One region of the Meiothermus sp. CFH 77666 genome, then DNA from elsewhere that is predicted to be linked to it. Evidence: riboswitches for the same ligand, from Rfam matches in the RefSeq annotation. Region 1 holds a riboswitch; each other region holds the start of a gene.
The links. A riboswitch is a leader RNA that binds a small molecule or an ion and turns the genes downstream of it on or off. The one in region 1 is predicted to bind S-adenosylmethionine.
Positions count from the first base shown of each region.

Region 2: linked by a shared signal. The riboswitch ahead of J3L12_RS01815 (aminotransferase class I/II-fold pyridoxal phosphate-dependent enzyme) and the one ahead of J3L12_RS01205 (PLP-dependent transferase) in region 1 are both predicted to bind S-adenosylmethionine.
Region 3: linked by a shared signal. The riboswitch ahead of J3L12_RS13130 (hypothetical protein) and the one ahead of J3L12_RS01205 (PLP-dependent transferase) in region 1 are both predicted to bind S-adenosylmethionine.

Region 1 covers NZ_JAGDFV010000001.1:261,542-268,981, forward strand. The annotation lists gene J3L12_RS01195 (hypothetical protein) at 734-1,426, shown strand; gene metX (homoserine O-acetyltransferase) at 1,768-2,907, opposite strand; gene J3L12_RS01205 (PLP-dependent transferase) at 2,936-4,228, opposite strand; SAM riboswitch class I at 4,347-4,523, opposite strand; gene J3L12_RS01210 (nucleotidyltransferase family protein) at 4,954-5,862, opposite strand; gene J3L12_RS01215 (xanthine dehydrogenase family protein subunit M) at 6,155-7,033, shown strand; gene J3L12_RS01220 ((2Fe-2S)-binding protein) at 7,052-7,440, shown strand, end outside.
Region 2 covers NZ_JAGDFV010000002.1:56,409-63,848, reverse strand. The annotation lists gene cax (calcium/proton exchanger) at 1-746, opposite strand, end outside; gene J3L12_RS01835 (GNAT family acetyltransferase) at 864-1,274, opposite strand; gene J3L12_RS01830 (hypothetical protein) at 1,333-1,734, opposite strand; gene J3L12_RS01825 (zinc-binding dehydrogenase) at 2,059-3,237, opposite strand; gene metF (methylenetetrahydrofolate reductase [NAD(P)H]) at 3,343-4,218, opposite strand; gene J3L12_RS01815 (aminotransferase class I/II-fold pyridoxal phosphate-dependent enzyme) at 4,208-5,476, opposite strand; SAM riboswitch class I at 5,521-5,670, opposite strand; gene J3L12_RS01810 (bifunctional oligoribonuclease/PAP phosphatase NrnA) at 6,085-7,062, opposite strand; gene aroA (3-phosphoshikimate 1-carboxyvinyltransferase) at 7,185-7,440, shown strand, end outside.
Region 3 covers NZ_JAGDFV010000027.1:21,383-28,822, forward strand. The annotation lists gene J3L12_RS13110 (sulfite exporter TauE/SafE family protein) at 1-317, opposite strand, end outside; gene sat (sulfate adenylyltransferase) at 319-1,479, opposite strand; gene J3L12_RS13120 (phosphoadenylyl-sulfate reductase) at 1,562-2,191, opposite strand; gene cysC (adenylyl-sulfate kinase) at 2,242-2,778, opposite strand; gene J3L12_RS13130 (hypothetical protein) at 2,775-3,341, opposite strand; SAM riboswitch class I at 3,467-3,598, opposite strand; gene J3L12_RS13135 (DUF1653 domain-containing protein) at 4,007-4,246, shown strand; gene J3L12_RS13140 (SDR family oxidoreductase) at 4,301-5,086, opposite strand; gene J3L12_RS13145 (GNAT family N-acetyltransferase) at 5,392-5,865, opposite strand; gene J3L12_RS13150 (cold-shock protein) at 6,328-6,555, opposite strand; gene acpP (acyl carrier protein) at 6,815-7,048, opposite strand; gene fabG (3-oxoacyl-[acyl-carrier-protein] reductase) at 7,142-7,440, opposite strand, start outside.

The sequences.
Region 1 (7,440 bases):
TGAAGCTTCAAGCTGCTGAGAGGGATTGTAGCACAGGATGAGATGTTTGAGGAGTGTTAGCGTATTAACAAAAACCTCCTCAGATGTCAAGGGAAAAACACCCGGGAGTTTTTCCCTTCTCAACCCCTAGTTCACTCTGCTACCCTGCCTTTTAGAAAGGAGGTGAAACCAGTGTTGCGGGAGCCTAGCATGGAGCAAGCAAAACAGAACGTTGGCGGCGCGATGCAGCCTCTCAGCCTGCCCTGGCTGGCTATGCAGCTCGAGGAACCCTCACCCTGGCTCAGGCCGCCCGTGGAGCAAGAGTAAGGATAGCTATCACAAGAAACCCATAACCAGGCCAAAAGGAGGCAGGAATGAAACTTCGGGAGTTGTCAGAGGGTGAGATGCAGGAAACCGTTGGCGGCTGCTGGATTACAGATGGGTCGAACCATCACTCCATCCTGGAGGTTTGTGCTGGCGGGGGCGGAGGCGGTTCGTACCCCAGAACTCGAGTTTATGATGTCCGGATTAACGATTATGGGTATCCAAAAGATGTAATCGATTCGTTACACCAAGGACAGCCTGTAGAACCCCGCTATAATGCACGTCGGGATGACCCGGAAATATTCATGATGATAGTAGAGGATCCACACGGATTCAGACCCGGCTCCTGGACTGCGCCTTCGGGAGGATGGGAGGGAATGCGGTAGTTGTTGCAGCCCGTGCAATTGCACGGGCTAGTTGCTTCATTTGTATGGACACAACTATTGCAGGGAGGATAGCTCAATTTGCGGAAGTGACATTTTGGTTATACTTGGCCATCGGATTATTCGTTTTCTGGGGGTATAGCTTCTTTCTCAAGGATAGCAAGCTACTGTTTCCCATATTCCGTCGTCCCACGCTGAGTGGTGCCTTACTGCTGATTTTTGTGTGGTTTCTGGACGGGTTGTCGTCCTTTATGGCTAAGAGACTTGTAGAGAACACCGTATCAGAAGGCGCACTTGCTACAGTAATCGCTAAACCCCTTGCTTGGCACGTATTACTCCACTCATCTGTTGAAGAACTTGCCAGAGGCGGTTTTTACCAGCTATTTGCATCGCTAACCCTTGTGGGTGTTTGGCTCAATTCCTTTCTTTTCGGTGTTGCACACCTGTCTGGAAGAACCGTTGAAATTGCCAATCATCCACTTATTCTGTTGTTTTTACCCCTGAGCAGCTTTGCTACTGGTTTATCTCTCTTGGCAGTTATTATGCGAATGGGGTTGGTGTGGGCAATACTGCTGCATTTTGCCGTCAACACAGTTCGGTTTGTGGTGATCACTGAAAATATCGTAGTGAACTATTTACTGTTCTTTGCAAGCGTACTTTGTTTGCTGTGGATTGGTAGCCTAAACCTTAGAAAAGCAATCTTTGATCAGAGGGTACAAGAAAAAGATTTAGACCCTTGATTACAAAGTCGTATAAATACCCGTACAAAGTGTCCATTGCAGCACGAACTATGCAGTACGCTCTTGCAAAAGCCGTAGCAGAAACCTTTTCGTTCCTCCCCTACCGTGTGGGAGAGGTTAGGTGGGGTTGCTGAGCAGCGACTTTGCGTAACCTGGTGGTTGGGGGCCTCACCCAATACCCTCCCCCACCCTCCCTACGTGGTAGGGAGGGGGCTCTATGTCAATCCCTCCCGGAAACCCGGAGGTGTACGGACATCTCTACGACGCTGTACTTACTCGCGCACCTCACCAGTATTCATGGCTTGCAAGGCTATACTCACATTGCACAACCCATCGTACGATCACAGGAAATCGCCCAGAATGCGCTCAACCTGGTCGGTCTCGATTAAGAATGCGTCGTGGCCGTGGGGGCTATGAATTTCGCGGTAGATGCCGCCACTCAGGGCGGCCATCTCCCGAACCTCCTGGGCGGTGTATAGGACGTCGGAATTAATGCCCACAAACAAGCTGGGAATCTTCCTGAGCTGGGCCAGAGCTGCCGCAATGCCCCCCCGCCCCCGGCCCACGTCGTGGGTGTCCATCACCTCGGAGAGCACCAGGTAAGCATTTGCATCAAACCGCTTGGCGAACTTCTCCCCCTGGTACAGCACGTAGCTTTCGCCGCGCTCAGGGTGATGCTGCCAGCGCAGCCGGAAGGATTCGGGCGAGCGGAAGGAAAGCATGGCAATGGCCCGGCCAAGCTGCAAGCCCAGGGGCTGCTCGGCGTAGTACCCCCCCTGGTAGCCGGGGTCGGATAGCACCGCCTCCCTCGAGAGCCGGTTGAAGGCGCGGGCCCAGGGGCTGTGTACCGCTGGAGCTGCCAGCACCACCAGCTTATGCACACGCTGCGGATAGAGCAGGGCAAACTCGAGGGCCACCATGCCCCCTAAGCTGCCCCCCAAAAGGGTCACTTTCTCGATGCCCAAAAAATCCAGCAGCCGGGCCTGCGCGCGGGCCAGGTCGCGCACGGTCAGTTTGGGGAAGTCGGGGCCATAGGGCTGCCCGGTCTCCGGGTTGAGGGAAAGGGGGCCGGTAGAGCCGTAACAACTGCCGATGTGGTTGGCGCAGATGACGAAATACTTTTCGGTATCGAGCATCCGGCCCGGCCCGGCCAGCTCGTCCCACCAGCCATCGGGCCCAAAAGCCTGGTCAAGCCTGGGCAGGCTGCTGAGGGTTTCCTGGGTGTAGGTGCCGGCCAGGTGTGCTGAGCCGGTCCAGGCGTGGAACACCAGCACGGCATTGCTGCGGTCGAAGTTGAGCTGGCCGTAGGTTTCATATCGCAAGCGCAGCTCGGGCAGGATACCCCCATACTCGAGGCGGAACCCACCCGCAACCAGGGCCTGGGCCGGCACCGGAGGGGGCACCCGCCCCCGGCTTTTGGGGGGCTTGATCAACAGGGCCTCGTGGTCGCCCCAGGCTTCTTGAATCAGGAGGTCGGTCATGTATGGCTCCAGCGAGCTTGACTTTGGTTCAGACACCCACCCTGGCAGTCAGGGCTTGCTTGAGGTCGGCCTTGAGGTCGTCCAGGGCTTCCAAGCCCACACTGAGCCGCACCAGCTCGGGGTTCACGCCTGCACGGGCCTGCTCTTCGGGGGAGAGTTGGGAGTGCGTGGTGGAGGCCGGGTGGATGGCCAGGGTGCGGGTATCGCCTACGTTGGCCAGGTGCGATACCAGCTCGAGTCGGTTGATGAAGTTTTTAGCGGCCTCGTAACCCGCCTTAAGCCCAAAGGTAAGCACCGAGCCCGGCCTGCCCTTGAAGTACTTCTGGGCTTTGGCGTAGCTGGGGTGATCGTCGAGGCCAGGGTAGTTGACCCAGGCCACCTCGTCCTGCTCGCGCAGCCAGTGGGCCAGGGCCAGGGTGTTTTCCACGTGGCGCTCTGAGCGTAGCGAGAGGGTCTCGAGGCCCAGCAGCAACAGGAAGGCTTCAAATGGCCCCAGGCACTGCCCCTGGTCGCGCAGGCCGTCTATGCGGGCCTTGATAATGAAGGCCAGGTTGCCCAGAGCCTTGTGCAGCTCGAGGCCGTGGTAACCCGGTTGCGGCTCGGTAACCAGCGGGTAGCGCCCGTTACCCCAGTCAAAATTGCCTCCGTCCACAATCAGGCCCGCAATGGCCGCGCCATGTCCCCCGATCCATTTGGTGCCGGAATGGGTCACCACGTTGGCCCCCCACTCAATCGGGCGGAAGAGGTAGCCACCGTGCCCAAAGGTGTTATCCACAAAGAGGGCAATGCCTCGTTCCTGGGCGGCCTGGGCAATCAGCTCAAAGTCGGGGATGTTGAGGGCCGGGTTGCCCAGCGACTCCAGGTACCAGAAGCGGGTTCTGTCGTCCGAAAGACGGATAAAGTCCTCCACGCTCTCGGCGCTATCGGTAAAACGGCTCTCGATCCCCAGGCGGGGCAGCGTGACCTTGAACTGATTGATGCTGCCGCCATACAGGTTAGGGGTGGACACAAAGTTGTCGCCGGCCTGGGCAATGTTGGTAATGGCTAAAAACTGCGCCGCATGGCCCGAGCTGGTAGCCAGGGCGGCCACGCCCCCCTCCAGGGCAGCAATGCGCTTTTCCAGCACATCGGTGGTGGGGTTCATGATGCGGGTGTAGATGTTGCCGAACTCCTGCAGGGCAAAAAGCCGAGCCGCATGGTCGGCATCCTTGAACTGGTACGAGGTAGTGGCATAGATGGGCACCTGGCGGGCGCCGGTGGTGGGGTCGGGGCTGTAGCCTGCGTGCAGTTGAAGGGTTTCGAAGCGGTGTTTTTGCGACATACTGCTCTCCTACCGCGTGAATTTGGGGCGCTTTCGGTAGGAGTTTTGCCTGAAAGCAAAACCCCCTACCAGGCGTTCTTTTATGGCTGGAAGGGGGTCACGATCCGTGCATTCCCTTCTCTTATCTTTCTCGACTGCCAAACTATGCCAAGTTTCGAACGTTGTGTGCCTACAACATTCAGCAGTCGAGCCGGAATTAGCACCGTACAAAAAGGCCCTTGGTGATGAGCAAAGGCTTTTTTGTGGGTTGCTGCGACTTCGCAGGGCCGAATCCCTCCGCCGCTCTGGATAAAAGAACTTTTTGGTTGTGGCCGCGCCCCGGCGCGGATATCAGTGAGTGTAGAGAGATGGGGGAATTCTGTCAACCCGTAGTGCTAAGCAGGGTGTGTCCATGATTCAACCAAAGTCAAAACCAACCCGCAACGTAGCCTCACTTGATGTGATTTGCTTAGCGAATGCCGAATCTCGCAGCGCACAACGAGCAGCGTAAGTGGGGTATTGTGTACGACCTCGAGGCTTGGGTTGAAATGATTTGACGAAGCTCCTACGGCACAAACGGTTTTTCTGCTAGAGCATGACTACTTATTGATGACAGCCCCCAAGGGGGTTGAGGGATTTGCGGTTTGGGTCGATTTTGGGATACGCCCTGTTCAACAGACGGCCACTGTTGTGGTCAGGCGAAGGTTTTCTTGGAGCCGGATGGCTCAAAATATGTGAAGAGCACTCTAATCGGCCTGACCGCTTGCTGCCAGGGCCGCCAGGCTGGCTCTGCGGATCAATCCAAGGTAAGCAGCCGGGGCACGGGCCGGGCCCACGATAACCCCCTGTACGCCCCGGTAACTTCGGGGTAGCTGGAGCCAGCGGGTTTCACTCTTCGCGGCCAGCAACAGCAGCCCAGGCGCCAGCCAGGGCACTGTTTCTGAAGCCAGAGCCGCATCCACCCGTGATTGTATTGCCGAGGCCGGGACATCCTCATGGGGGATGGGCACAAATGATTCGTTAGCCCAGCTCAGTTTATGGGCCAGGTCGTGGAAGGTCTGCCAGTCGTCAATATCAATAAACCAGGGCCCAGCACCCCATTCAACCCGTTCAATCTTTTCTTGATGGGCCTTCAAGACCGCCCGGGCACCTAGATCGCCGCGAAGCTTTAGAACATCTGGAAAAAGCATCCTGGACAAAAAAACGGGCGGGCGTATCTGGCCCTGTTCACTGGCCGCCACCGCGAGCGCTCGAGGGTCGCGGTGCTGGATAGCCTGCTTGAGCTGTGCGAGTTTTTCCGGTGTTAGGGCGGGCATGTCGGCCAGAAACACCAGAACCCCCTGGGCCTCGGCGAGTACCCGCATACCCGCTTTCAGAGAGGTGCTCTGGCCGAATCGGTAATGGCGGTTCAGGACGGTGAGAACCCTGCAGCCCAGTTCGGGCGGCTGCCCTTCCAACCAGCGCTCCACTGCATACCGTGCAACCCTGGCCTCGCGACCCAAAACCACTGCAACTCGGCCATCGGCTACACGCGCAGCATGCTCCAGTACCCGAGTCAACAGGATATGGCCCTCCCCGGCGGGCAGCAGGAACTTGGGAACCCCAAACCTCGAGGCCCTGCCGGCAGAGAGCACGATCGCGTCAATCGGTGGCATATGCGGGGTATTCGCCGAGAAAGCAGGTCGGGGTAGGTTAGGTAGTCTGGCTAAAAAAGCTGAGCCTTCCGAAAAACTTTCAGGCGATCCACAAATCAAAATAACACTGCCAGGACTCTGCACCCTTCGGAGGTTAACCTTTCAGAATCCGCAAGACCCCTCCCACAAGACTACCCTTTGCTTAGACGAAGCCGGAGGTCTGGTGCAAACTGTAATCTCCAGCATGCTCAAGCGGGCTACAAGGTTTTAGATTAGCGGTGCTTGTCAAAAGCAAAAAGGGAGGTTGGACTGCATGATACCTGCGGCCTTTGAGTACAAACGCCCTATGTCCCTCGAGGAGGCCATTAGCCACCTGGCTGAACATGGCTACGATGCCAGGGTGCTGGCCGGGGGGCAAAGCCTGATCCCGGCCATGCGCTACCGCCTGGCCCAACCCTCCGTGCTGGTGGATATCAACAAACTCCCCAACCTGGGATATCTCAGTGAAGAAAACGGGATGCTTCGCATGGGTGCACTCGTACGTGACACCGATGTAGAGTTCAACAAACACATCCAGAGCAGGTATCATCTGATTAGCGATGTTTCGAGGGTGGTGGCCGACCCCATCGTGCGCTTCCGGGGTACGGTAGTAGGTTCGCTCTGCCACAACGACCCCTCCGGCGACTGGGCCGCTGCCGCGATTGCAGCACGAGCCCAGATGGTTATCCAGGGCAAAAATGGGTCTCGAGTTGAAGCCATTGATCAATTTTTAGTGGACAGCTTCGCTACCTCCATTGGCGAAGGGGAAATGGCGATTGAAGCACGCTTTCCAACTCCTAACGCCCTCACTTCGGGCGCCTACGAAAAAATTGAACGCAAGGTCGGTGATTACGCCACCGCTGCTGCCGCCGTGCAGATCGAGCTCAACCCCGATGGAACCATCAAAGAGGCCGGCATCGGCATCACGGCGGTAGCGCATATGGCGCTGAGGGTGGTGGAGGGCGAAAAGCTGTTGCGGGGTCAGAAGCCCACGCTCGAGCTGATCCGGGCCGCCGCCGAGGAGGCCCGCAAAATCGCCAACCCCAACCCCGACGCACGGGGGTCTGCGGAGTACAAGAAAGACATGGCCCGGGTACTGGTGGGCCGGGGTCTGATCAAGGCCCTGCGGCGCTTGAATGTGGTAGTGGCCTGACGACGCTAGGGAGAAAGCATGGAAATCACCCTGAAAATCAATGGTGTTGAAAAGAAGCTAAACGTAGAACCCCGCACCCTGCTGGCCCACGCCATTCGCGATGCAGGGCTCACCGGCACCCACATCGGCTGCGATAGCTCGTCGTGTGGGGTGTGTACGGTGGTGCTCGACGGCAAAACCGCCGTGAAGAGCTGCACCATGTTTGCAGTGATGGCCGAGGGGCACGAAATCACCACCATCGAAGGCATGGCCCAGGGCGGAAAGCTACACCCCCTGCAGCAAGCCTTTTACGATCAACACGGCTTGCAGTGCGGCTACTGCACCCCCGGCATGATTATGGCGGCACATGTACTACTGCAGCACAACCCCAACCCCACGGAAGAGGAGATTCGCTTTGGGCTCTCGGG
Region 2 (7,440 bases), on a different contig from region 1:
GGAATCAGGATGATGCCCACAAAAAACTCCGAAAGGCCCAGCACCTTGGTGGCCTCTTCCAGGCTGCCCACCAGAAACTCGGCCATCACCGCCACCCCCACCGTGGCAGCGGCCAGCACACCCACCGCCACCGGAAGGCTCCAGGTCGCCTCGTGGTGCTCCTGGTCGGAGATACCGGAGATCAGGTCTTTGTGAGTACGCAAGGAAAAATAGATGTTGGACAGATAAATCAAAATCAGCACTCCCGCTGTGGCCAGGCTGAACATCTGGTCGGGCAGGGCCGGGTTTTCCACCTTGAAAAAGTTGCGCTCAGCAATGTCGAAGAAGGCCGGCAGCATGAAGGCAATCAGGGTTAGGGTCAGGAGCGAAGTCATCAGGCCCGCAGCCTGAGCATTGAATTTCTGGGTGCTATGGCGCAAACCGCCCAGGAAGATCGAGAGCCCCAGCACCAGCAGCAGGTTGGACAGGATGGAGCCGGTGATGCTGGCCTTCACCACTTCAATCTTTCCGGCGAGCAGGGCCACCAGCGCGATGATCAGCTCGGCAGCGTTGCCAAAGGTGGCATTGAGCAGGCCCCCTACGGTGCTACCGGCCCTCGCGGCCAACTCCTCGGTAGCCCGGCCCATGAGGCCCGCCAGCGGCAGCAGGGCCAGTGCGGATATCAGAAAAATCCATACGTCTGGCGCGTGAAGCACTTCCAGTACCACAGCCAGGGGCACAAAGGCCAGCAGAATATAGTTCCACATGCCTCTAATCTTACGCCTTATCGCAGCTCTGGTTTTTTGCTGCTGAGATTGGCGGTAAATACGCGTTTAGTACGATTTTTACACCTGAAGATCGCTGCGTTCTTCTCGAGAACCGCTCTAACCCAGCCACTTCTCCATGAAAATCAGGTCGTCGCGGCGGTAGCCCAGGCGCTCGAAGAAGTCTTGGGCTTCGGCATACGAGGGCTCAACCAGCAGGTTCAGCTTCTGGCAACCCTTGGCACGCAGACGGGACTCGAGCTCCTCCAGCAGCCGCTTACCCCAGCCCTGCCCCTGCCCAAAGGGGTGTACCGCCATGTGGTAAAGCCAGCCCCGCCGTCCATCGTAGCCCGCCAGCAGGGCCCCCAGAATCTGCCCGTCTTCCTCCACCACCAGAAACAGGTCGGGGTCGCGCTCGAGCTTCTTTTGCAAACCCTCGAAGCTATCCGAGGGGTTGAGCTCCAGGCCAGCATCCTGCCAGAGGGCCAGCACGCTGGCGTAGTCTGCCATTCGGAACTCGCGGATGGGCATGATGCTACTAGCCTAGCGCAAAAGGCTGTCGCAGCAAAAGGGCTTTTCGCGCTTCTCGCTATTTCTGGGGAAATAGCGCCTCGGATAGCCGGGCCATCTCCGCAAGCTCCGGGTGTTCGGTCGCCTTGACCCAGAGGGCAGCGCGTAAGCTCTGGCCCTTGGTTTCAGCCTCGAGGGCCCGTTCGCTCCATTGTTGTCGCTGCTGCTCGGCCTGGCCAGCCCGCCACTCCGCGCTCTCGGCCCGCTGACGGTTGACCTCCCGCCCAAAAAAATACCCCGCCGCCGCAAAGGCAATGGCCTCCACTCCCGCAAAGAGGTAGAGGGCGCGGTTCCAGGTGGTCTCGCTCGAGGTCAGCAGGCTAAACATGTAAACCACCAGAACCGCAAACCCCATCAGCACCGCCACCCCTATCCAGATGGTCGCCCGATCCCTGCCATTGGTCGGTTTGTCTCCTGTCATAAACCCTCCCGTTTGTTGCAAAAATCACCGCGCAAGAGCGGTTTCAGTAAATAACCTGGGGGTGAGGCAGTCGGTAACATCATCGGGGAAGCGGTTTGCCATCCTCTATATCGAATTAAACCGCAAACCGCCATAACTGGCTGCCATGCGGTGAAAGCAGGAACGATGCTTCAGGGGTATCGCGCCAAGCGCCACGCACGCTGGCCTGAAGTTCGCATATCGACAATCAAAGGATTCCGAAAGGGCCCGCAACCAGCGATAAGCGCTCTGCTACTTGGCTATCAGCTATCAGCTATCAGCTATCGACCATGCACTATCAGCCCTCTAGGGCTTGAACACCACCTTGATGCCCCGCCGTGTAACCGCGGTTCTGATGGCCTCGGGCCAGGCTTCCAGGCCAAACTGATGGGTCACCATGGTTTCGATACCGTTTAGCTCGGGTAGCAGCTTCACGGTCTGGGCAAAGTCGTCCCAGCTATAGGCGTAGCTCCCAAAGAGCCCAATCTCGCGGAACCAGTAGGGCGAAAAATCGTGGAGGGCGGTAGCGGGGGCTCCCAGCAGCAAGACCCGCCCCCCCTCGAGCACCGCCCAGCTGGCCTCCTGCAAGCCTCCAGGAGAGCCGGAAGCCTCCACCACCCCCTCGAAGCCACCCCGCCAGGAGTTTGCTTTCAGAATACCCCTGTAACGCCGGGCCCCCATTGCTTGCTGGGCAGCCTGGGTAGAGGGGAAAATCTGGTTGGCGCCAAACACCCTGGCCAGCTCGGCCTGGCGGTGGTGGCGGGCTACAGCGTACAAAGGCCCCTCGAAGCCCAGCACCCTGAGCATTTTGATGGCCAGGAGCCCAATGGTTCCTGCCCCAATGACCAGAATCTGCGCTGGCCAGTCCATGCTGTCGGCAGACCCGTACAAACCCTCCGGGTTTGGCCGGAGCCCCGTCGGTAGCCTGCCCTTCCCCCAGGCTTGCCGCAACCCGTGCAAGACCACCGCCGCAGGTTCGGTCAGCACGGCGCGTTCATCGGGCACCTGTTCGTCTATGGGAAAGATGCGCTCGCGGTGGGCCACCATGCGCTGGGCCCAGCCACCCCCCAGGCTACGGCAAAAGCCAATCATGCCGGGCGCAAAATTGCCTTCGGCCACGCTAGCGCACAGGTGATCGTCGCCTCTAGTACAGGCCGGACAGTCGGGCAGGCCGCGCTCGAGGCACGAGAGCACCGGATTGACCGCCACCCGCACCCCCCCCAGCTCGGCCAGAATTTCGTGTCCCAGCACGGCTGGAAAAGAGAACATCCCCGAGAGGGTGGGCGCTTGTTTGCCGTAGAGCAGGGCCAGGTCGCTCCCACAGATGCCCGCCAGCCGCACCTTCAAGCGCTCAAAGCCCGGAGGACGTTCAGGCTCGGGCAGGATGGCCAGTTGAAGGGACAGCGCCCTGGGGGGATAGCGTTTGCCCAGCAGCTTGGCGGCCACATAACGCGGTATGGAGGGCGTGAAAAGCAAACCGCGCATGAGCACCTGGGAACCAGCACCCTGGCGGGTCAGGCTTTGGGCAGGGGCTGCTACCGTGGTTTGCATTCCCCTCCATTTTGCCCCGAAATGTGCCCTGGGAAAAGATCATCGCAAAACCGTTTGCAGATTCTGCATCACCCTCCGGGTGGCGGGCGATTTGTTGAGGGTGTAGAGGTGAATCCCCGGAACCCCCGCTTCCAGCAGTTCCTGGGCCTGGCGGGTGGTGTGTTCGACGCCAATTTCCAGCACCTCCTCGGGGGTCTGGGCTTTCTCCAATCGGGAGAGCAGCGGCCCCGGAATACTGGCCCCACACATGTCCATAAAGCGGCGAATCTGGGCCAGGTCGGTTATGGGCATCAGGCCCGGCACAATCGGCACCTCGATACCAACCCGGCGCGCGCGTTCGACAAAACCAAAGTACAGGGCATTGTTGAAAAAGAGCTGGGTCACCACGAAGTCCAGCCCGGCATCCACTTTGCGCTTCAGGTTTTGCAGGTCGGCCTCGAGGCTCACCGCCTCCGGGTGTCCTTCGGGGTAGCCTCCTCCCGCCACGGCAAAGGTAGCGCCGAACTCAGAACGAATCAGCTCAACCAGCTCGGAGGCATAGCGAAACCCCCCGGCCACCGGCTGGAATTCCCGCACACCTTTGGGTGGGTCGCCCCGCAAGGCCATGATGTTCTTCACCCCCACCTGGGCGTACTGGTGCAGCACCGAAAGCAACTCTTCGCGGGTACTGCCCACACAGGTCAGGTGGGCCATGGCCAGCAAGCCCACCTCGTTCTGGATGCGGGCCGCCCACTGAGCGGTCTTGCTTCGCTCGCTGCCCCCAGCGCCATAGGTGATGGACACAAACGCAGGTTTGAGGGGCTTCAACTCGTGCAGGGTGCGAAAGAGCGCAACCTCCCCCTGCGGCGTTTTGGGTGGAAAAAACTCAAAGGAGATGACGGGTTTGGCGCTTTGCAGCAGGGTGCTAATCTTCATGGCTTACCCATTCCACTGCTTGCAAGCCCTCGGCAAGCATTTGCTGGATGTCGTGCGGGCTTTCCAACCCCACCGATAGGCGGATCATCTCCGGCCTGACCCCCGCTGCCAGACGGGCAGGCTCGGCAATTCGGGAATGGGTGGTTGTCCAGGGGTGCACCGCCAGGGTACGGGCATCGCCCACGTTGGGGGCCTGGATGATTCGCAGATGGGCCAGAAAACGGCTGGTTCCTTCTATCCCCCCCCGAATTCCAAAGGTCAGGATGCTACCAAACCCACCCCGCAGATACTGGGCCGCCCTGGGGTAGGCAGGGTCGGAGGGGAGGCCCGGATAGCGCACCCAGGCCACCTGGGGCTGGGACTCGAGCCACCGGGCAAGGGTCAGGGCGTTTTGACAAGCCCGCTCGATGCGCAGCTCGAGGGTCTCCAAACCCTGGAACAGCAGGTAGGCATTAAACGGCGAAAGTACCATACCGCCCAGCGATAGCCCCAGTTGGCGCACCCGCTCCAGAAAACATCGCGCCCCGAACTGCTCCCAGGGAATTTTGCCCTGGGCATCGGGGTTGGTGAACTGTGGGTAGTGCTGCCAGAGCGGGGTTTCCCGCGACAGCACCGCTCCCCCCAGAATCGAGCCGTGCCCGCTGGCCCACTTGGTCAGGCTGTGCACCACCACGTGCGCCCCGTGCTCGAGCGGGCGGGCCAGGGCCCCCACCGCGCCAAAGGTGTTGTCCACCACCAGGGCTACCCGGCGCTCTTCGCAAAGCCGGGCAAGCCCCTCTAGGTCTGGAAGTTGCAGCGATGGGTTCCCCAGCACTTCCACAAACACGGCCCTGGTTTGTTCATTCAAAACCGCCTGTACCGCCTCCACCTCGGGCTCCACAAAATGCACTCGAATACCCATCAGCCCAAACACCTGGTTCAAAAGCCCCACCGTGCCCCCGAACAAACCGGGGCTGGCCACAATTTCATCGCCCGAGCGCACCAGGGCCAGCAGGGTAGCAAAGCTGGCAGCTTGCCCCGAGGCCAGACACACCGCTCCGACGGCGCTTTCCAGCGCAGCCAGACGGGCCTCGAGGGCCGCTACTGTGGGGTTCTGGATGCGGGTGTAGGTGTAGCCCTGGTTGGTGGCAAATTTATAGGCTCCATCTTCCAGATCCGTAAACCCATAGGCAGCGGTGGCATAAATCGGCACCCCCACCGGGTGGTAGGGATCATGTTCGGGAAGCCCACTCAAAACAGCTAAACTGGCAAAATCCATAAACCCTCCTTCAGTGCTACTTGAAGAAGGGCACATCATCCCTTCTTCCATCTTTCCCCTGGGGTCTTTGCTGTGCCTAGCGACCACCGGGGCGGATTTGGCACCAGGCGCGGGTATTTCTCGGTAATGGGCGAGGCCACCCGCAGGTTGCCGCAGCTTCGTCGGGCCGTTCCCTCCACTGCTCTTGATAGAAGAACCACTCGCCCCAACGGGCAAGGTTCTCTGCAATGCTATGGGCTAAAAGTAGCAGCGTCAAGGCTGCCCGGAGCGCCTTGCTCCTTGACCGTGCAGTCGCCGTTTTTTGCAGTCTGTCAGCGTTTCCACCAAGAGGTGAAGGCAAAATAGAGGCCTCTTTACCAAATCCATCTGAACCTCTTGCCTTCTCCCCTGGACGGGAGAAAGTGGCGACACCCCGTCAGCGGCATGCAGGAATGACGTCAGTGAGGTCAATGGCTAGGTCTGGGGTGTCGTCGGATGAGGGGGCTTTGGAACGATTCTCAAAGATGACGATCCGGGTTTTGATATAACTCACCAGGGCAGCACTGCCCCAGTCTCCCCGGATTGCTTTGCGGCCAACGAAAACCAATTTTGGGGTCAAGCACGCAACTTCAGATGTACCCCACCCGCTTGAGTTCTGCCTCCACAGCAGCCAGCACCTGCCGGTAGGCCTCGTCCAAGGTTACCCCGCGCAGGGTAGCCCCCGCCGCAGGCACGTGGCCGCCCCCTCCCAGCTTTACCGCCACCGCCTGGGCCGAAACGCCGCCGCGGCTGCGGATGCTGAGCTTGATACCCTCCTCGCGCTCGCGCAAGAAGACTGCAATCTGGCTGCCTTCGGCATAGCGAATCATGCCCACAAAGTCGTCGGAGTCCTCTACCGTAACCTCGGAGGGCATGTGGGCCGTGACGAGCAGGCCGTTATAGTGAAACCCCACCGTGGAGAGTACCGCCCCCAGGGCCTTAAAGTAGCTAACCGGTCGCCACTGCAAGCGGTCGGTCAGCTCGGCCAAATGCACCCCATGCCCCACCAACTCGGCAGCGGTGTGGAGTACCTCGGGGGTGGTGTTGGCAAAGCGAAAGTTGCCGGTATCGGTAATGAGGCCGGTCAGCACCGGCGTGGCGATCTCGGGGTTCCAGGTCACCCCCAGCGCGTCTATCAAATCCTTGACCATCTGGGCCGTGGCGGCCTTGGAAGGGTCTACTACCGAAAGGTAGCCGAAACGGGGATTGGTGCCGTGGTGGTCAATGTTGATGACAAACCCTTCCACCGGCGCACCGGCCACCCGGCTCGGTTCGGCGGAGTCCAGCACCACCAGGGTGGCGCCTTCCGGCACATGGGTAATGGGCTCGCTGTATTCGTCTTCCTTCACCAGAAAACGCAGGTAACGCGGTGGGTCGGCAATCCAGGTCACTTTCTTGTCTAAAGCCTTGAGGGCTCGAGCCAGCCCCAGTGAAGACCCAATGGCATCGCCATCAGGATCCACGTGCGAGACGATGATGATGGGGCCCTCGAGCTCGCGCAGCGTGTCTGCAACGGTGCGAATCTTCTCCCAATAGCGCGGCTCGGGGCCGTTGAGTGCAGCATCCATAGCACCTAAACTATAACGGCTAACCGCGCTGGGAATTTGATGTTTCTGAGTTCTTGTGGGTAAGTCGCAAATTGCGAAGCGTAAGCACAGACCCCCCACAGGCTATAATCCCGGTTGGACTTATGGAACGACTCATCTCCCCTACCGCATCCCTCAAGGGTACCCTGCGCGTTCCCGGCGATAAATCGGTCACCCACCGGGGGCTGATGCTGGGCGCCCTGGCCCAGGGCGAAAGCACCCTCTACTACCCCCTCAAGGCCGGCGACACCCTCTCCACAGCCCAGGTCATGCGGCAGTTGGGGGCCGAGATTAGCGAGCAGGGCGAGCATTTTCGCATCAAAGGGGTGGGTCTCAAGCTCCACGAGCCCGCCGACGTAC
Region 3 (7,440 bases), on a different contig from region 1:
ATGGTCAGCCCGATGACCACCAGAACGGCATCCTTGTGGCTCTTGAGCGAGCCCAACAGGAGGCTCCCCGCCGCCACGGCAGGCACTCCCCCGGCCAGCATCCAGGCCAGCGCCCGCAGATTGACCTGCTTCCGCGCGAAGTAAACCAGCCCTGCGGGGATCTTGGCGAAAACCGAGAACAGCAGCGCCGTGCCCACCGCGACTTCGGCGGGTACGCCCAGAAAGAGGATCAGCACGGGAGCGGTGATGGTTCCGCCCCCCACCCCCGAGAGGCCGATGCTCAGGGCGATCATGAAACCTGCGAGAATCTCGAGCATCTTAAGCACTCCTCACGGCTTCATCCCGGTACGCCGCGCGCAACACCTCGGCCACCTCGGGGCGGGTGAACTCCGGCGGCAGCGAGGCCCCCGAGCGCAAGAGTTCGCGCACGCGGGTTCCCGAGAGGATGAGGTGATGAGCCCCGTCGTGCGGGCAGGTGCGCGCGGAGACGATGGAGCCGCAGGTCTTGCAGTAGAAGGTGTGCTCGAACTTGAGGATGTGGATGCCGATTTCCCCGGGAGCAAAGGCCCCGAAGATCTCCTGCGCGTCGTAAGTTCCGTAGTAGCTGCCCACCCCGGCGTGGTCGCGCCCGACGATGAAGTGGGTGCAGCCGTAGTTCTTGCGGCTGATGGCGTGCAGGATGGCCTCGCGCGGCCCGGCGTAGCGCATGGCCGCCGGGTAGACCCCCAGGAGCACCCGCTCCTTCGGGTAGTAGCGCGCGAGCAGCACCCGGTAGGCCTCCATCCGCACCTGCGCAGGCACGTCGTCGGCCTTGGTAGCACCCACCAGGGGGTTCAGGAAGAGGCCGTCGATGTGCTCGAGGGCCACCTTGTGCAGGTACTCGTGGGCGCGGTGGATGGGGTTGCGGGTCTGAAAGGCCACCACCGTCTTCCAGCCACGCTCCTGGAAGATGCGGCGGGTCTCGAGGGGGGTGTAGTGGTGCTCGGGAAACTCCCCCCGATCCAGCCGGAATAGGCTCACCCGCCCGGCCAGGTTGACCTCGCCCTGGCTCAGGATGGCGGCCACCCCGGGGTGGGCGGGGTCGGTGGTGCGGTAGACCTCGAGGGCTTCCTTTTGCTTGTCGGGCCGGTACTGCTCCGCGACCTCCAAGAGCCCCACCGTCTCACCCTTTCGGGTCAGGCGCACCGTGCTGCGGTAACGCGGGGCCTCGGCCTCCGCCACGCTTAGGGTGATGGGGATGCTCCAGGGCAGGCCGCTGGCGAGGCGCATGTGCTCGACCACGCTCTTGTAGTCGGCCTCGCCCAAAAAACCCTCCAGCGGCGAGTACACACCGGTGGCGATGAGCTCGAGGTCGGCGTAGCTGCGCTCGGAGAGCTCGAGGGCGGGGAAATGGGCGTATTCGCGAGGATCGGCCTGCAACAAGCGGTTGACTAGCGTTCCGCCGTGCGGGGCGATGCGCCCCTGGCTCCACTGGCTCATGGCCGAACCTCCGGTCGGTTTTTGTGGACAAGGTTTGTCAACTTTTCCATATCGTCGAGCCTTACTTCCTCTGGCTTTGCGCTTAAAGGGCCTTCTCCCCCATCCACAGCCCGCACTCGGTCTTGCCCTTGCCCTCCCAGCGGCCCGCCCGCGCGTCCTCACCAGGGCGCACCGCTCGCGTGCAGGGCCAGCAGCCGATGCTCAGGAAGCCCGAGGCGTACAGGGGGTTGACCGGCAAGTCGTGCTCGCGAGCATAGGCCTCTAGCTGCTCCCGCGTCCAGTAGGCCAGCGGGTTGATGCGCAGGCGTTCACCCTCCTCGAGGAAACCGAGGAAGGCCCGGGTCGAGGCCTGATCGCGGCTCCTGGCATTGAGCAGGGCGCTGGGCCGCTTGAGGGCCAGGTAGTCCCGCAAGGGAGCGACCTTGCGCACCGCGCAACAACCATCCGGGTCGCTGCGGTAGCGCTCTTCCCCCCAGGGTTCCTCTTCCAGGCCGGCACTGAGGGTGACGAAGCGCAGCTGTGGGTAGCGCTCCTTGAGGCGATCGCGGGTTTGCAGCGTCTGGGGGAAGTGGTAACCGGTGTCCACGAACACCACCTCGCCCGTGTATCCCGCTTTGGCGGCCAGGTCGATGAGCACGACGCCATTGAGGTTGAACCCGCTGGGCATGAGCAGATCGGGGTAATTCTCCAGTGCCCATCGAATGACGAGCATGGGATCGGTCCCCGCGTCCCAGGTATCGGGGGTTGAAGCCTTCGATGCCTTCACGCCCGCACCCGCACTTCCACACCCAGGCGCTCGAGCGCGCCCAGCAAGCGGTCGAGGCTCTCCTGGAGGCTTAGCTGATCAGTCCGCAGGTGCAGATCGGGGTTCAAGGGCGGTTCATAGGGATCGGAAACCCCGGTGAAATTGGCGATCTCTCCCCTGAGCGCCCTGGCATAAAGCCCCTTCACGTCGCGCTGAACCAGCACCTCCAGCGGCGCGTCCACGAAAACCTCGAGCTTCCTCGGAGCCTGGGAAAGCACCTCCTCGCGGGTAGCCCGGTAGGGGCTGATCGCGCTCACCAGCACGATCACGCCGTGCTTGGCTAGCAGGTTGGCCACGAAGCCGATGCGCCTTATGTTGGTGTCGCGGTCCTCTCGGCTGAAGCCAAGCCCCTTCGACAGGTGCTCGCGCACCACGTCGCCATCGAGGTGCTCGACCTTCTGGCCCGCTTCGTAGAGGTGAACCTCGAGGGCTTTTGCCAGCGTGGTCTTGCCTGCGCCGGAAAGCCCGGTAAACCAGACCACCACCCCGCTCATGCTTCGGCCCAACCCGCGTAGCTGTCCAGCAGCACCCGCCAGGCATTGCGGGCCGCCACGTCCGCTACCAGCGCCACAGCCGCCAGCACCCAGGCCGCGAAGCCGGGGTGGTGCAGCGTCACTTCCTGTTCAGAGCCGGTGCGGGCGTCGAGCCGGGTGGGGCCGAACTTCACCTCCACCGGCTGCGCCACGCCCTCGAGGTAGGCCCAGCCCGAGGCTGAATCCTCTGAAAACTCCAACTGCGCGCTCGAGCCGTGCTCGGCCCCCACCAGGCGAAGCTGGAGGCGCTTCCCCCCGTGCTGAGCATGCAGGGCAAAGGCCCGCCCGCTGCTGGCCACCGAGCCCAGAAGCTGGCCCTGATGGGCCTCGAGGTACACGTTCTCGCCGAAGATCGCCCCACCCAGCCGCCCCACGAGCCGCTTGCCATCCCAAGCAAGCTGCACGCGGTAGCTCATGCCGGAGCGCCGCACCTCGCCATGGATGCGCTGCGCGGCTGAAAAAGCCTCGAGGGATGAAGGGTGTTTTCCCAAGTTATGAACGGGTTCGTGGTTCAACAAGTTCATGGTGTGCTCCCATAGCAGACGATTCCAAGTGCCGACGGCCAGCGACGAGGCTAGGACAACAGCGCCCGGAACACGAAAGCACACGCATGATCTGAGACTTGGACATAGCTTCCAGCACAAAAACCTCCTTATCTTCCCCGGACGGTGTCCGGGCCGGAATTGGCACCTACGCAGAAACGCTTCAGATTGCTGGCTGAAAGCCCCTACGGGTTGCCGCAGCTTCGCAGGGCCGTTCCCTCCGCTGCTCTGGATAAGACCCGAGGGTGCTGCCGCACCCATCCCGACTTAAAGCCGGGATGGAAGGTAGGCTAGCATAATTGATAAAACTTGTAAACTATTGGCGACGGTGTTCATCTACCTAACTGCTTCAGTCAGGGCTGAGCTGGCGGTACTCTTGCTCCAAGGCACCCTGGGTCTCGGCCCTGCGTCCATTCAAGGCGGCTTTACCACCTTCCAGGAAGCGTTGCCGCCACTTGTATTGAGCCTGGATCGCAAAAGACCGGTGCTCTGGTAACTTGTTTTACAGATTGTTTTGAAGCCCGGTCATTGCCAAAGTTTACTTTGTACGTCACATCGAGGGGACATTCGCGTGTATCGAAATCTTTGTTGCCAGACCACTAGGTGGTCTCGCTTTGGTGAAGCATTACAAGTACGATGAGGTAACGATGCAGCTCAAACCAGGCCTGTACCAGCACTACAAGGGCAAGCACTACTGGGTGCACGGCCTGGCCCGGCATTCCGAAACCGAGGAGTGGTATGTGGTCTACGAAACCCGTTATGGCGTCGAGCCCGAAACCCTGTGGATACGTCCCCTGGCCATGTTTTTAGAAGATGTGGAAGTAGACGGCAAACCCGTACCGCGATTTCGCTACCTGGGGGAAAACTCGAGCCCCAAACAACAATGAAGTGCTTCCTGTCTTGCTACAAACACCCGCAACTTGTACAAGAAGCCTGTTCCATCACAACAGCCCGCGAATGGCCCCGCCCTCTACCATGATGGCCTGACCGGTCAGATAGCTGGCCCTGGCCGATAACAAAAAAGCCGCCACATCGGCTATCTCCTGCGGCGAGGCCATGCGGCCTGCCGGAATTTGTGTGGTCTGCTGGGCATAGGCTGCTTCCAGGCTGATGCCCTGGTTCTGGGCACGGAAAGCAAATACCTCTTCGACCCGCTCGGTAAGGGTATAGCCTGGCCCCAGGGTGTTGACCGTAATGCCTGCTGCTGCTACTTCCCTGGCGAGGGTTTTGGCATAGCCGGTCAGCGCAGCGCGAAGGGTGTTGGAAAGGGCCAGGTTCTCGATGGGTTCTTTAACGGCCAGAGAGGTAATAAAGAGGATTCGTCCGAAGTGCCGCGACTGCATCCCCGGTAGCAAGGCATTCACCAGATTCACCATCGGGTACAACAACTGCTCGGCAGCAACCTGAAAGTCCTGGGCTTTCAAATGCTGGGCTGCACCGGGCTTAGGGCCGCCCGTGTTGCCGAGAAAGAGTTCAACAGTTCCCAGACTCTGGGCCTTAGCCACCAGTCGCTCCAGTTCATCCGGTCTGGCAATATCGGCGGAAATCGCATGGGCTTCTCCACCATCCCGCTCGATTTCGCGCACCAGCTCTTGCAGTCTTTCCATGTTGCGTGCAGCAACCACCACTTTTACACCTTCCTTCGCCAAGGTAGTGGCAATGGCCCGCCCAATCCCCTGCGAAGCCCCCGTCACCAGCGCCAGTTTGCCCGCGATTCCAAGATCCATAAGCCATATTACGGAAATCGGCCAGCACAATTCCAACACCCAGGCCGTTTCTCCAGCGGGCCGATGGCTATAGTAGCGAAATATACCCGGATAGTTTTTTGAGTGGCATTCCTAATACCCCTTGTCCGGCGACACCCCATGCGCAGCTTTTGACGTCTCTGACATTTTTTCTACATGTCGCTGACGGGGTGCCGTCACCTTCTCCCGCAAGGGGAGAACAAAAGGGGGTTCAGGTTAGTTTGGTATATGCCAAAAGTCGAAAGCCCTGGTTCAGGCCATGAAATGAAACCTGAGACTTGTTATGGCTACTTCAAGGGCTTCAGATACCAGCTCAGGGTGGGACCGCTATCGCGCAGGTGCTCAAAGCCGACCCGCTCCCAGAAACGTTTGGCCTGTTCGTTATTGCCATACACCACCGCATAGAGCCGATCCATCCGGCCACGAAGCAGGGTCTCGAGCCGCTCTACAGCCGCCTTGCCCAGGCCCCGCCCTTGCAGGCTTTCGTCTATCAGCAACAGGCTGATGGTAGCCGAGTGCAGATCGGGGTAGGCCACCTTATAGTCCAGAAAACCCACCACTCGGTCTTCACGCTGCAACAACACGGCCTGCCGCCGGGTATCGTGGCGCAGGGTCTCGAGCTCGCGCCGAATATCGTTGAGGGTGGGCGTGTCACCCCCAATCAGGGCAATGTAGGTGGGACAATTCAAGTACAGATTATGCACAACAGAAGCCGAATCGGCGTTGACGGGCAGGAAGTCGAGTTGCACAGAGACTTTCATGATCTGCCCTGATTGTATCTGCCCACATTTGATTTGGGTGTAATTTGCAACCCAGCGCTTGTGTCTATCGTCACATAATAACTGCATCTTGGACGCAAAAATGCTAGTTTTTCAAGGCGGGATCAGGCTCTTATCATTTGCCTGAGGATCGTCGTTTCAACCCCTCACCCGGCGACAGCGGTGACCGCCAGAATTGTTTTATTGGGCAAAAGGAGCACCAAACCAGCCGGCGCTGTCGCCACCCTCTCCCGCAAGGAAAGGGGAAAACGATAAAAGCCTGAAGGCGGGATGAAATTCTTTGCATACGCGAGGGCTTCGGTGACACCAGTCCTTGTCGTGGCCGTGACCGCCCGTTCAGGCGGGCAGTGTTTTGTCCAGGACGAAGACTGCTCCATTTCACGAGACTATCCCGCAATAAAAACCCTCGGTTGCCCGAGGGTGCAAAAAGCTCCAAAAACTGGACTAAAAACGCTTGGCCGCTTCCACCACACTTACATTAGCGGCCTGGGGACCTTTACCATTCTTGCCCGGCTCAATCTCGAAGGTCACCACATCGCCTTCGTTCAGGGTGCGGAAGCCACGGGACTGGATAGCACTGTAGTGAACAAATACGTCCGGCTCTCCTTCTTCACGCTGAATAAAGCCATAGCCCTTTTCCGCATTGAACCACTTCACTTTGCCTTTTTGCATACTGCTCCTTATCACGGGCAACCCTGCTACAGTGCTAACCCGGCCCAGGACCAAGGCGCTGAACTACCCAACATTCATCTGCCCGCTCCTTCTGCCACGAAATGAGCCTTTTCGTAGCCAGGGCTGCGGGCAAAACAACATGGGCCACCTCAGAAAACTCCCAGACGCCTCAAGATAGCACCCCGAGGCGCTTGGTGTCTACCATATCCAGCAAAGCCGGGAGCCTGCGCTCCCGGACTAAAGACGGCCTCAAAAATTTTTAGGCTTGCTTGCTCTGAATGAAGTTAATCGCATCCTGCACGGTGCGAATCTTTTCTGCGTCCTCATCGGAGATTTCCAGGCCGAACTTGTCCTCCAGGCCCATGATGAGTTCAACCGTATCGAGGCTGTCCGCGCCCAGGTCTTCGATAAAGCGGGCTTCGGGAACTACTTTGTCTGCATCTACGCCGAGTTTGTCTACGATTACTTCTTTTACATCGTCCAGGATAGCCATGCTTCAACCTCCATCGGTCAGGGTGGGTACTACCGTGCGGGATTCTACCACATCAAAACCAGCGTCGGGGCTTTGTGCCGTTGGGCTCGAGGTTTAGTGTGGGGTCATGCCCCCGTCTACGCAAAGAGTCTGCCCATTAATGTAAGCTGCGTCGTCCGAGGCCAGGAAAGCCACTGCCTTGGCCACCTCCTCGGGCCGGCCCAGGCGTCCGGCGGGAATCTGTTTCAGGTATTCAGCCACCACGTTCTCGGGCAGGCTGGCGGTCATGTCCGACTCAATGAACCCTGGCGCCACCGCGTTAACGGTGATGCCGCGGGTGGCGTACTCTTTGGCCACCGACCTGGTAAAGCCAATCATGCCGGCCTTGGCCGCCACATAGTTGGCCTGACCAG